2 regions of the Streptomyces tremellae genome follow, and region 1 is predicted to be linked to the other one. Evidence: riboswitches for the same ligand, from Rfam matches in the RefSeq annotation. Region 1 holds a riboswitch; the other holds the start of a gene.
What was found. A riboswitch is a leader RNA that binds a small molecule or an ion and turns the genes downstream of it on or off. The one in region 1 is predicted to bind thiamine pyrophosphate.
Positions count from the first base shown of each region.

Region 2: linked by a shared signal. The riboswitch ahead of thiO (glycine oxidase ThiO) and the one ahead of ABEA77_RS03695 (purine-cytosine permease family protein) in region 1 are both predicted to bind thiamine pyrophosphate.

Region 1 is NZ_BAABEP010000003.1:1,492-6,601, reverse strand. It holds gene ABEA77_RS03700 (glycosyl hydrolase family 18 protein) at 199-1,134, shown strand; gene ABEA77_RS03695 (purine-cytosine permease family protein) at 1,200-2,606, opposite strand; TPP riboswitch at 2,598-2,692, opposite strand; gene ABEA77_RS03690 (helix-turn-helix transcriptional regulator) at 2,748-3,599, opposite strand; gene ABEA77_RS03685 (SDR family NAD(P)-dependent oxidoreductase) at 3,703-4,395, shown strand; gene ABEA77_RS03680 (L-threonylcarbamoyladenylate synthase) at 4,467-5,087, shown strand.
Region 2 is NZ_BAABEP010000093.1:7,354-12,463, forward strand. It holds gene ABEA77_RS32140 (Rv2175c family DNA-binding protein) at 92-457, opposite strand; gene ABEA77_RS32145 (NAD(P)/FAD-dependent oxidoreductase) at 670-1,833, opposite strand; TPP riboswitch at 1,942-2,054, shown strand; gene thiO (glycine oxidase ThiO) at 2,132-3,313, shown strand; gene thiS (sulfur carrier protein ThiS) at 3,310-3,537, shown strand; gene ABEA77_RS32160 (thiazole synthase) at 3,543-4,337, shown strand; gene pknB (Stk1 family PASTA domain-containing Ser/Thr kinase) at 4,486-5,110, shown strand, end outside.

The DNA of each region.
Region 1 (5,110 bases):
GCCCTCCCCGCCGTCCCTCCCACCGCGCCTGGCGCCGCACGACCGGGAGCGTCCTCGCGGGTGAAGCCGCCGGGCGGGCTGTTCCTTTACCCGCCCGTGGGCCGGGAGTCTTGACATGTGCGCGTCCCTCGGCGGAGCATCCTGGGCCAAGCGGTTAGGAAACCTTCCTAACATCCCCCCACGCTGCGAAAGGCCGTCATGCCCGCACCCCACCGCCGACCCCTCCTCGCGCTCGGCGCCGCCCTCTGCCCCGCTCTCGCCCTCCTCGTGGCCGCCCCCACCGCCCACGCCGCCGCGGCGCCCTTCCCCGCCCAGTACGCCGCCCCCTACCTCCAGGTCGACGACAACACCGTCAAGGACATGGCGGCCGACCAGCAGGCGTCCGGCGTGAACCACTACACGCTCGCCTTCCTCACCTCCCAGTCCGGCTGCACCCTCAACTGGGAGGACGGCGGCGACCCGGTCGGCGCCCACACCACCGAGATCAACGCGCTGCGCGCCTCGGGCGGCGACGTCGCCATCTCCTTCGGCGGCGCGGGCAGCGAGGAGCTCGCCCAGACCTGCACCTCGGTCTCCGACCTCACCGCCGCCTACCAGAACGTCGTCGACACCTACGGCGCCACCCGCCTCGACTTCGACATCGAAGGCGGCGCCCTCGGCGACAGCGCCGCCAACCAGCGCCGCGACCAGGCACTCGCCGCACTCCAGCAGCAGAACCCCGACGTGCAGATCTCCTGGACCGTCGCGGTCGGCCCCGACGGCCTCCCGTCCGACGTCACCGGCATGCTCTCCGGAGCCCAGTCGGCCGGCGTCAAGACCACCCTGGTCAACATCATGACCATGGACTTCGGCGACGGCGAGAACGCCCTCGACGACGCCGAGTCCGGTGCCAACGCCGCTGTCGGACAACTCGGCTCCCTCTACGGCGGCTCCACCGCCGACAACTGGGCCCGCATGGGCCTGACACCCATCGCGGGCCAGAACGACGACGACGAGAACTTCAGCCAGTCCGACGCCGCCACCCTCGAAGCCTTCGCCGCGGACAAGGGAGTCCAGGAACTCTCGTTCTGGGAGGTCGACCAGTACGACAAGCCCACGGGCTACGCCTACTCGAAGATCTTCAACAAGATCTGACAGGACACCCGCGCGGGCCCAACCCGCCCCTGGGACCCCGCACCCGACCGGGGCGCTGCGGCGCGTCAGCCACGAGCGGCGCGCCGCAGCCGCAGCGGGGCGTACACCGCCAGCGCCGCCGCGAACGCCGCGTAGTACGCGAGGTCCGCGCCGTGCAGGGCCCGCGCCACGGGACCCTCGTACACTGACGTGTCCATGAACGGCACCGCCGCGCCGAACCCCGCCGCGAACGCCACCGCCGCAGGCCACCACGGCACCCGCACCGCCTCCTCGGCCGCCAGGTCGAGCGCCGCACCCCCGCGGGCACGGCCCCGCGCCCACCAGTCCACCGAGACCACCGCGACGAATCCCGGGATCCAGTACCCCACGAACAGCAGCACGTTCTGGAACCGCGCCGCCGTGTCCGCCGCGTGCATCCACAGCACCAGCGGGAACCCGAGAGCCGCCGCGAGCAGCGCCGCCACCGGCCGCGCGAGGCGCACCCCGACCGTCTGGAGGGCCAGCGAACCGCTGTAGTCGTTCATCGCGTTGCTGCACAGCGCCGCACACGCCACCGCGAGCAGCCCGAACGCCCCCAGCACCCCGCCCCCCAGCAGCCGGTCCACCCCGCCCGCCGTCTGGTCCGTGAACACCGAGGCACCCCACAGCCCCAGCGCCTGCACCGCCGTGAACGACACACTCACCCCGAGCAGCGTGTACCAGAACATCCGTGCACGGGACGTCGCCCGCGGCAGATAGCGGCTGAAGTCGCTCGCGTACGGCGCCCACGACAGCGAAAGACTCAACGCGACCGTGCTCGTCAGCACGAACGCGCCGAACCTGTCGGCACCGTGCACGTGCGAGACCGCCGCGGGACGCACCCCGCCCAGGAGCTCCACGGCCAGCAGCGCGAACGCCGACGCCAGCGCCAGCGTCATCACCTTCTGGAGCCGGTGGATCGCCTCGTACCCCAGCGCCCCGACGAGGCCCTGCCCCGCCATCATCACCAGCACCCCCAGCCAGAACGGCCAGCCGCACAACCGGGCCAGCGCGTCCCCGCCGAACAGGCCGACCAGCGCGTCCCACGCCACCGACGACAGCCACTGCAACACCCCCGGCACCACCACCGAGCTGCCGAACGCCAGCCGGGCCAGCGGCAATTGGCCCGCACCTGTCCTGCTTCCCCAGATACCGAGCCCCGCCACCGGCACCGCCCCGAGCACCGTCCCGACGACCACCGCCACCAGAGCGGACCCGAAGTCGAGCCCCAGCGCCGCACCGAGGGTCCCGGTGAACACCCCCGTCATCGTCAGGTTCGGCGCGAACCACACACTGAACAGGCGGGACGCGCTGCCGTACCTGTTCTCCTCGGGCACCGGCGCGATGCCCCGCGTCTCGATCCGCAGATCACCCGCCGCCGACGGCATCCGCCCCCCGAAGGCGCCGGAGCCGCCGGCCGCCCGCCCGGACAGGAACACACGTGAACGCGCCATGGAAGACATCCCTCCGCCAGTACGAGCTGGGTCAGGTTCGACGGGTGTGATCTCAGCCCCGCGGCGGGGCACCCCGTGTCCGGTGGAGTGCCACCCTAACGCCCCCCGCACCGCCCCCGGCAACCGGCCCTTCCCCGCCGCTCACCGCCCGCGCACGGCCTCCGCGCCCGCGGGCAGCGCCTCCGCGGGCAGGGCGAGGCGCGCCGCGTCGGGCGTCCCGGGCTCCGCCGTGTACAGCATGATGCGCAGATCGTCCCCGGCCGCCCGCAGCACGTCGCAGTCGAGCGTCAGCGCGCCCACCCGAGGATGGTCGACCGTCTTGCGCGACACCTCGTGCCGCCCCACCGCCCCCGACTCCCACAGCTGCGTGAACCGCTCGCTCCGCGCCCGCAGGTCCGCCACGAGCGCCCGCAGCCGCCCGTCCGCCGGATACCGGCCGACCGTGGCCCGCAGATCCGACACGAGCGCGGTCTCGAACGCCCGCCGAGCCTCGGGCGTGTGCCTGACCCGGCCCGCGGACCCCACCAGATTGCGCCAGACCGCGTTGCGCTCGTGCCCCTCCCACCCCGCCGGATCACCCATCAGCGCCGCGTACATCGGATTCGCGAGCAGCAGCGTCCACGACGCGTCGTACACCCCCACCGGCGTCCCGGAAAGCCGGTCCAGCAGCCGCCGCACACCCGGCGTCAGACACCCCGGCACGACCCCGGGCCCGGGCGGCGCCAGACCCGCCAGCCGGAACAGGTGCTCCCGCTCCGGCCCCGACAGCCGCAGCGCCCGCCCCAGCGCCTCCACCACCTGCTCGGAGGGGTGCGTGGCCCGGCCCTGTTCGAGCCGCGTCACATAGTCGGCCGACACCCCCGCAAGCAGCGCCAGCTCCTCCCTGCGCAGCCCGGCCGCCCGCCGCTGCCCCCGTACGGTCAGCCCGGCCGCCTCCGGCCCCGTCCCGTCCCGCCACCGCCGCACGGCCTGCCCGAACTCCGCACTCGCCATGCCCCCCCATCGTGCACTCCGCACCGACCGCCTGCCTGGTATCCGCAGTCCCAGGAAGACCCGTGTACTGGCACCGCACGCACCGGCCCCCGAGCCTGGAGCCATGACCACGACACTCATCACCGGAGCCAACAAGGGCCTCGGCCACGAGATCGCCCGCAGGCTCGTCGCCGAGGGCCACACCGTCTACCTCGGCAGCCGCGACCCGGAACGCGGCCGCGCCGCCGCCGAGCGGCTCGGCGCACGGCCGGTCGTCATCGACGTCACCGACGACGCGTCCGTCACCGCCGCGGCCAAGGCGATCGAGGCCGACGGCGGCCTCGACGTCCTGGTGAACAACGCGGGCATCGAAGGCACCCCCACCCCCGCGGCAGACCTCACGGCCGACCTGATGCGGCCGCTGCTGGAGACCAACGTCCTCGGTACCCTCCGCGTCACCCACGTCTGCCTGCCGCTCCTGCTGCGCTCGGCCGCCCCCGTGATCGTCAACGTGAGCAGCGGCCTCGCCTCCCTCACCGGCATCACGACGCCCGGCACCCCGGCGTACGCCTACCCCGGGGTCGCCTACCCGGCGTCCAAGACCGCCGTCAACATGCTCACCGTCCAGTACGCGAAGGCCTTCCCCGGCATCCGGATCAACGCCGTCGAACCCGGCTTCACCGCGACTGCCCTCAACGGGTTCCGCGGCACCCAGACCGTCGAGGAGGGCGCCGAGATCATCGTACGGACCGCCCTGACACCCCCCGGCGGCCCCAGCGGCGGCTACGCCGACATCAACGGTCCGATCCCCTGGTGACCCCCGCCCGCTTCCCCAGCGACCCCGGCCCGGCACCCCGAGACGCCCCGGGGCCGCCCTAGGGTGGGCACATGGCCAGGTACTTCGACGTGCACCCGCGAAACCCCCAGCGGCGCATCATCGGCAGCGTCGCCGACAGTCTCCGCTCCGGCGCCCTCGTGGCGTACCCCACGGACTCCTGCTACGCGCTCGGCAGCCGCCCCGGCAGCCGCGAGGGCATCGACCGCATCCGCTCGATCCGGGCGCTCGACGACCGGCACCACTTCACCCTGGTGTGCCAGAACTTCGCCCAGCTCGGCCAGTTCGTACGGATCGACAACGACGTCTTCCGCGCGGTCAAGGCCGCGACCCCGGGCCGCTACACCTTCATCCTCCCCGCCACCAAGGAGGTTCCACGCCGCCTCCTGCACCCCAAGAAGCGCACCGTCGGGGTCCGCATCCCCGATCACCCCGTCGCCCAGGCGCTCCTCGCCGAACTCGGCGAGCCGCTGCTGTCCAGCACCCTGCTCCTGCCGGGCGAGGAGGAGCCGATGACCCAGGGCTGGGAGATCAAGGACCGCCTCGACCACGCCCTCGACATCGTCCTCGACTCGGGCGACTGCGGTACGGAACCCACCACGGTCGTCGACTTCTCCGAAGGCGCCCCGGCCGTCCTGCGCCACGGCGCGGGCGATCCGACCCCCTTCGAGTGACCCCGCCGCGCCCGGCCCCTCGC
Region 2 (5,110 bases), on a different contig from region 1:
GGGGCATGGTGTGCCGGCTGGCCCGGCCCTGCTTCTTCGTGTTCTCTTCCGGCGGCTTCCGGCGTCCCGGGTGCGCGCGGGCGCCGGGGGGTCAGACGGCGAGGGCCTGCGCCCGGCGCTTCACCTCCGTGCCGCGGTTCTCGCCCAGGGCCTGCACGGGCGTGCCCGGCAGGGTCGGGTCGGGCGTGAACAGCCACTCCAGCATCTCCTCGTCGGAGAAGCCGTCGTCCTTCAGGAGCGTCAGCGTGCCGACGAGCCCCTTGACGACCCTGTCGCCGTCGATGAAGGCGGCGGGGACCTGGAGTGTCCGGTTCTCACCGCGGCGCACGGCGATCAGCTGGCCTTCCTTCACCAGCTGGCGCACGCGCGTCACCTCGACGTCCAGCTTCTCCGCGATGTCGGGGAGGTGGAGCCACTCGGGGACGAGGGCATCGATCTTCGCGTCAATCTCGGTCACGGGGACAAGCCTGCCATCCCGGACTGACAGACGGTAGCGGTGGCGGTCCTAGGGAGGCACGCGGCGGCCGTGCCCGCACTGCCCGCAGTTCGGCCGTACCCACAGTTCGGCCGTACCCACGGCTCGGCCGTACCCGCGGCTCCGCGGTGTCGGCGGTGTCCGCGGCTGCGCCGTGTCCTGCGCGGGGCTCTGTCCGGCGCACGGAGCGCCGGCTAGCGCAGGGCGCGCTTCAGCGGTACGGACGGGTCGGCCGCGCGCTCCGGGTCGAGCGGGGCGCCCGCCTCGACGAGCTTGCGGCCCTGTGCCAGGTCGCGCGGCCTGCCCACGGCGAGCAGCGCGACGAGCGCGCCCCCGCGCAGCCACAGCGCGGACCAGGCGCTGCCCCGCGGGTCGCCGCGGTGGACGAGCAGGTCGGCGCCCGCGTGGTGGCCCGCGTACTGCACGAAGCGGCCGAACTGCTCGGACCAGAAGTACGGCACCGGGTCGTAGGGCTCGGCCGCGGCGCCCGTGAGGTGGGCGGCGACGGTGCGCGGCCCCTGGAGCGCGTTGTCCCAGTGGTGCACGAGGAGCCGCTCGCCGTAGCGGGCGGAGGGGAAGGAGGCGCAGTCGCCCACCGCGTACACAGCGGGCAGGGAGGCGCGCAGCGACGCGTCGGCGCGCACGGCGCCCTCGGGGCCGAGCTCCACGCCGGAGCCGGCCAGCCAGTCGGTCGCGGGGCGGGCGCCGATGCCGACGAGGATCGCGTCGGCCGCGATCGCCCGCCCGTTAGCGAGGTGGAGCGCGCCCTCCTCGACGCGGTCCACGCCGACGCCGGTCAGCAGGGAGGTGCCGCTCTCCGCGTACCAGCCGGCCATCGGCGCGGTGACCTCGGCGGGCAGCGCGTGCGCGAGGGGGCGGTCGGCGGCCTCGACGACGGTGACGGCGCAGCCGGCGGCGCGCGCAGCCGTGGCGAACTCGGCGCCGATCCAGCCGGCGCCGACGATGGCGATGTCGCGCTGCGCCTGGAGGAGGGGCCGCAGCACCGCCACGTCGTCCAGGGTCCGCAGTACGTGCACCCCGGGCACACCCGACGTGCCCGGCAGGGTGCGCGGCCGGGCACCGCAGGCGAGGACCAGCGCGTCGTACGGGACGGGGCCCGCCGTGGTGTCCACCTCGCGGGGGCCGGGCCGCAGTCCTGTCGCCCCGACGCCGAGCCGCAGCTCCACGCCGAGCGCGTCGAAGTCGATGTCGAAGGCGGAGCCCTCGGCCTGGCCGAGGAGCACCGCCTTGGACAGCGGGGGCCTGTCGTAGGGCGGATGGGGTTCGGCACCGAGCACGGTGACGGGTCCCTGGTGGCCGCACTCGCGCAGCGCCACCGCGGTCTGCACGCCGGCCATGCCCGCACCGACGATGACGACTCTCTGGTCCTCGCTCACGCGCTCACCATAGATCCCCGAGGCCCCGGGCCGTCTTACGGGACGGCGTGCCAGGGTCTACCCTGGCCCGGAAGACCTCGCGGGAGCCCGGACGGACCGGGCTGAGAGGGAGGCTGGGCGGCCTCCGACCGTACGAACCTGATCCGGGTCATGCCGGCGAAGGGAGGGGCTGACGACCGTGCAGCCTTCTGACACACCGGACACAGCGCACCGGCGCACCGCCGCGACCGCGGGCCCCGGGAGCGCCCGCGGCCACGACGTGCTGGTGGTCGGCGGCGGGATCATCGGGCTCGTCACCGCATGGCGGGCCGCGCAGCACGGGCTGCGCACGTGCGTGGTCGACCCGGAGCCGGGCGGTGGCGCCGCGCGGGTCGCGGCGGGCATGCTGGCCGCCGTCACGGAGCTCCACTACGGCGAGGAGGCCCTGCTCGGTCTCAACCTCGCCTCGGCGCGCGCCTATCCGAAGTTCGTGGCAGAGCTGGAGGAAGCGAGCGGCCGGGACACCGGCTACCGCACCTGCGGGACGCTCGCTGTGGCGCTGGACAGCGACGACCGCGCGCACCTGCGGGAGCTGCACGCCTTCCAGCAGAAGTGCGGGCTCTCCTCCGAGTGGCTCGGCGGCCGGGAGTGCCGGCGGCTCGAACCGATGCTCGCGCCCGGCGTCAGGGGCGGGCTGCGGGTCGACGGCGACCATCAGATAGACCCGCGCAGGCTGGCGGCCGCGCTGCTCACGGCGTGCGAGCGTGCGGGCGTCGTCCTGCACAGGGGCTGGGCCCGGCGGCTGACCGTGCGCGGCGGGCGTGCCGTGGGCGTCGAGCCCGCGGAGGGGCCCGGGATCGCCGCGGGCCAGGTGGTGCTCGCGGGGGGCAGCCTGAGCGGCCGGCTCGACGGCGTGCCCCCGGAGGTGCTGCCGCCGGTGCGGCCGGTGAAGGGGCAGGTGCTGCGGCTGACGGTGCCGCGGGCGTACGCGCCGTTCCTGTCACGGACGGTGCGCGCGGTGGTGCGCGGCGCCGACGTGTACCTGGTGCCGCGGGAGAACGGCGAGCTCGTGGTGGGAGCGACCAGCGAGGAGCTGGGGTGGGACACCACGGTCACCGCGGGCGGCGTGTACGAGCTGCTGCGGGACGCGCACGAGCTGGTCCCCGGCATCACGGAGCTGCCGCTCACGGAGACCAGGGCGGGGCTGCGGCCCGGCTCGCCCGACAACGCGCCGCTGCTCGGCCCGACGGCGCTGCCGGGCCTGCACCTGGCGACGGGGCACTTCCGCAACGGCGTGCTGCTGACGCCGGTCACGGGCGAGGCCCTGGCCTCGGCCCTGACGACGGGTGAACTGACCCAGGTGGCAAGGCCGTTCGGCCCCGAGCGGTTCACGGGCACGGCGGGCGGCAGGTCCGGAGCGGACCGTACGGTACGAGCGGTACGAGAGGAGCGGTCGGCATGATCGAGAGCACGGCGGCGCGCGTGGTGCGCGTGTCGGTGAACGGCAAGCCGCGCGAGGTCGCGGCGGCGACGACGCTCGACGTGCTGGTGGCGTCGCTCACGGCCGCGCCTTCGGGCGTCGCCGCGGCGGTCAACGAGACGGTGGTGCCGCGCGGCAGCTGGCAGGACACCCCGCTCGGTGACGGCGACCGGGTCGAGGTCCTCACCGCGGTGCAGGGCGGCTGACGGGGATGGCGGACGACGCGCTGACCATCGCCGGAGTGTCCTTCACGTCCCGGCTGATCATGGGCACGGGCGGGGCGCCCAGCCTCGACGTGCTCGAACGCTCGCTCGCCGCCTCGGGCACCGAGCTGACCACGGTCGCCATGCGGCGGCTCGACCCCGGGGTGCAGGGCTCCGTGCTGTCGGTGCTCGACCGGCTCGGCATCCGGGCGCTGCCCAACACGGCGGGCTGCTTCACGGCGGGCGAGGCCGTGCTGACGGCCCGGCTGGCGCGGGAGGCGCTCGGCACCGACTGGGTGAAGCTTGAGGTGGTGGCCGACGAGCGGACGCTGCTGCCCGACCCCGTGGAGGTGCTCGACGCGGCGGAGACGCTGGTCGACGACGGCTTCACGGTGCTGCCCTTCACCAATGACGACCCGGTACTCGCGCGGCGGCTCGAAGAGGTCGGCTGCGCGGCCGTGATGCCGCTCGGCTCCCCCATCGGCTCGGGTCTCGGCATCCGCAACCCGCACAACTTCCGGCTGATCGTGGAGCAGGCGGGGGTGCCGGTCATCCTGGACGCGGGCGCGGGCACCGCGTCGGACGCGGTCCTCGCGATGGAGCTGGGGTGCGACGCGGTGATGCTGGCGTCGGCGGTGACGCGGGCGCAGTCCCCGGTGCTGATGGCCGAGGCGATGCGCCACGGCGTCGAGGCCGGCCGCCTCGCGCGTCTCGCGGGCCGCATCCCGCCGCGCCACCACGCCCAGGCGTCGTCACCGGTGGGCGGGCGTGCCGACCTGGACCCGGAGCGCCCCGCGTTCTGAACCGTGGCGCGGGCCCCTCCCGGACCGCGCCACGGGCCCGGCGGCGTGCGGGCGGCGGGGCGTCGCCGCTGCTCGGGGCGTCACGGCTCTGCCGCGAGGGCCGCGGGCAGGGGGCGCCCCCCACCGGGACCGACCGTAGACTCGGCGCGTGGACACGACCCTCAATGACCCGATCGTCGGGCAGGTGGTCGACGGCAGGTACCGCGTCGACGCGCGCATCGCGGTCGGCGGGATGGCCACGGTGTACCGCGCCGTGGACACCCGGCTCGACCGGGTGGTCGCGCTGAAGGTGATGCATCCCTCGCTCGCCGTCGACGCCGCGTTCGTGGAGCGGTTCATCCGGGAGGCCAGGTCGGTGGCGCGGCTCGCGCACCCCAACGTGGTCGCCGTCTTCGACCAGGGCGCCCAGGGCGCCTACGTGTACCTGGCCATGGAGTACGTCGAGGGCTGCACCCTGCGCGACGTGCTGCGCGAGCGCGGGGCACTCAGACCGCGTGCGGCGCTCGACATCCTGGAGCCGGTGCTCGCGGCGCTCGGCGCCGCGCACCGCGCCGGTTTCGTGCACCGCGACATGAAGCCGGAGAACGTCCTGATAGGGGACGACGGCCGGGTGAAGGTCGCCGACTTCGGGCTCGTACGGTCCGTGGGCGATGCCACGGGCACCACGGGTTCCGTGCTCGGCACGGTGTCGTACCTCGCCCCCGAGCAGTTGGAGGGCCTGCCCGCGGGCGCGGGTCCAGGCGTCGACGTGTACGCGTGCGGCGTGGTCCTGT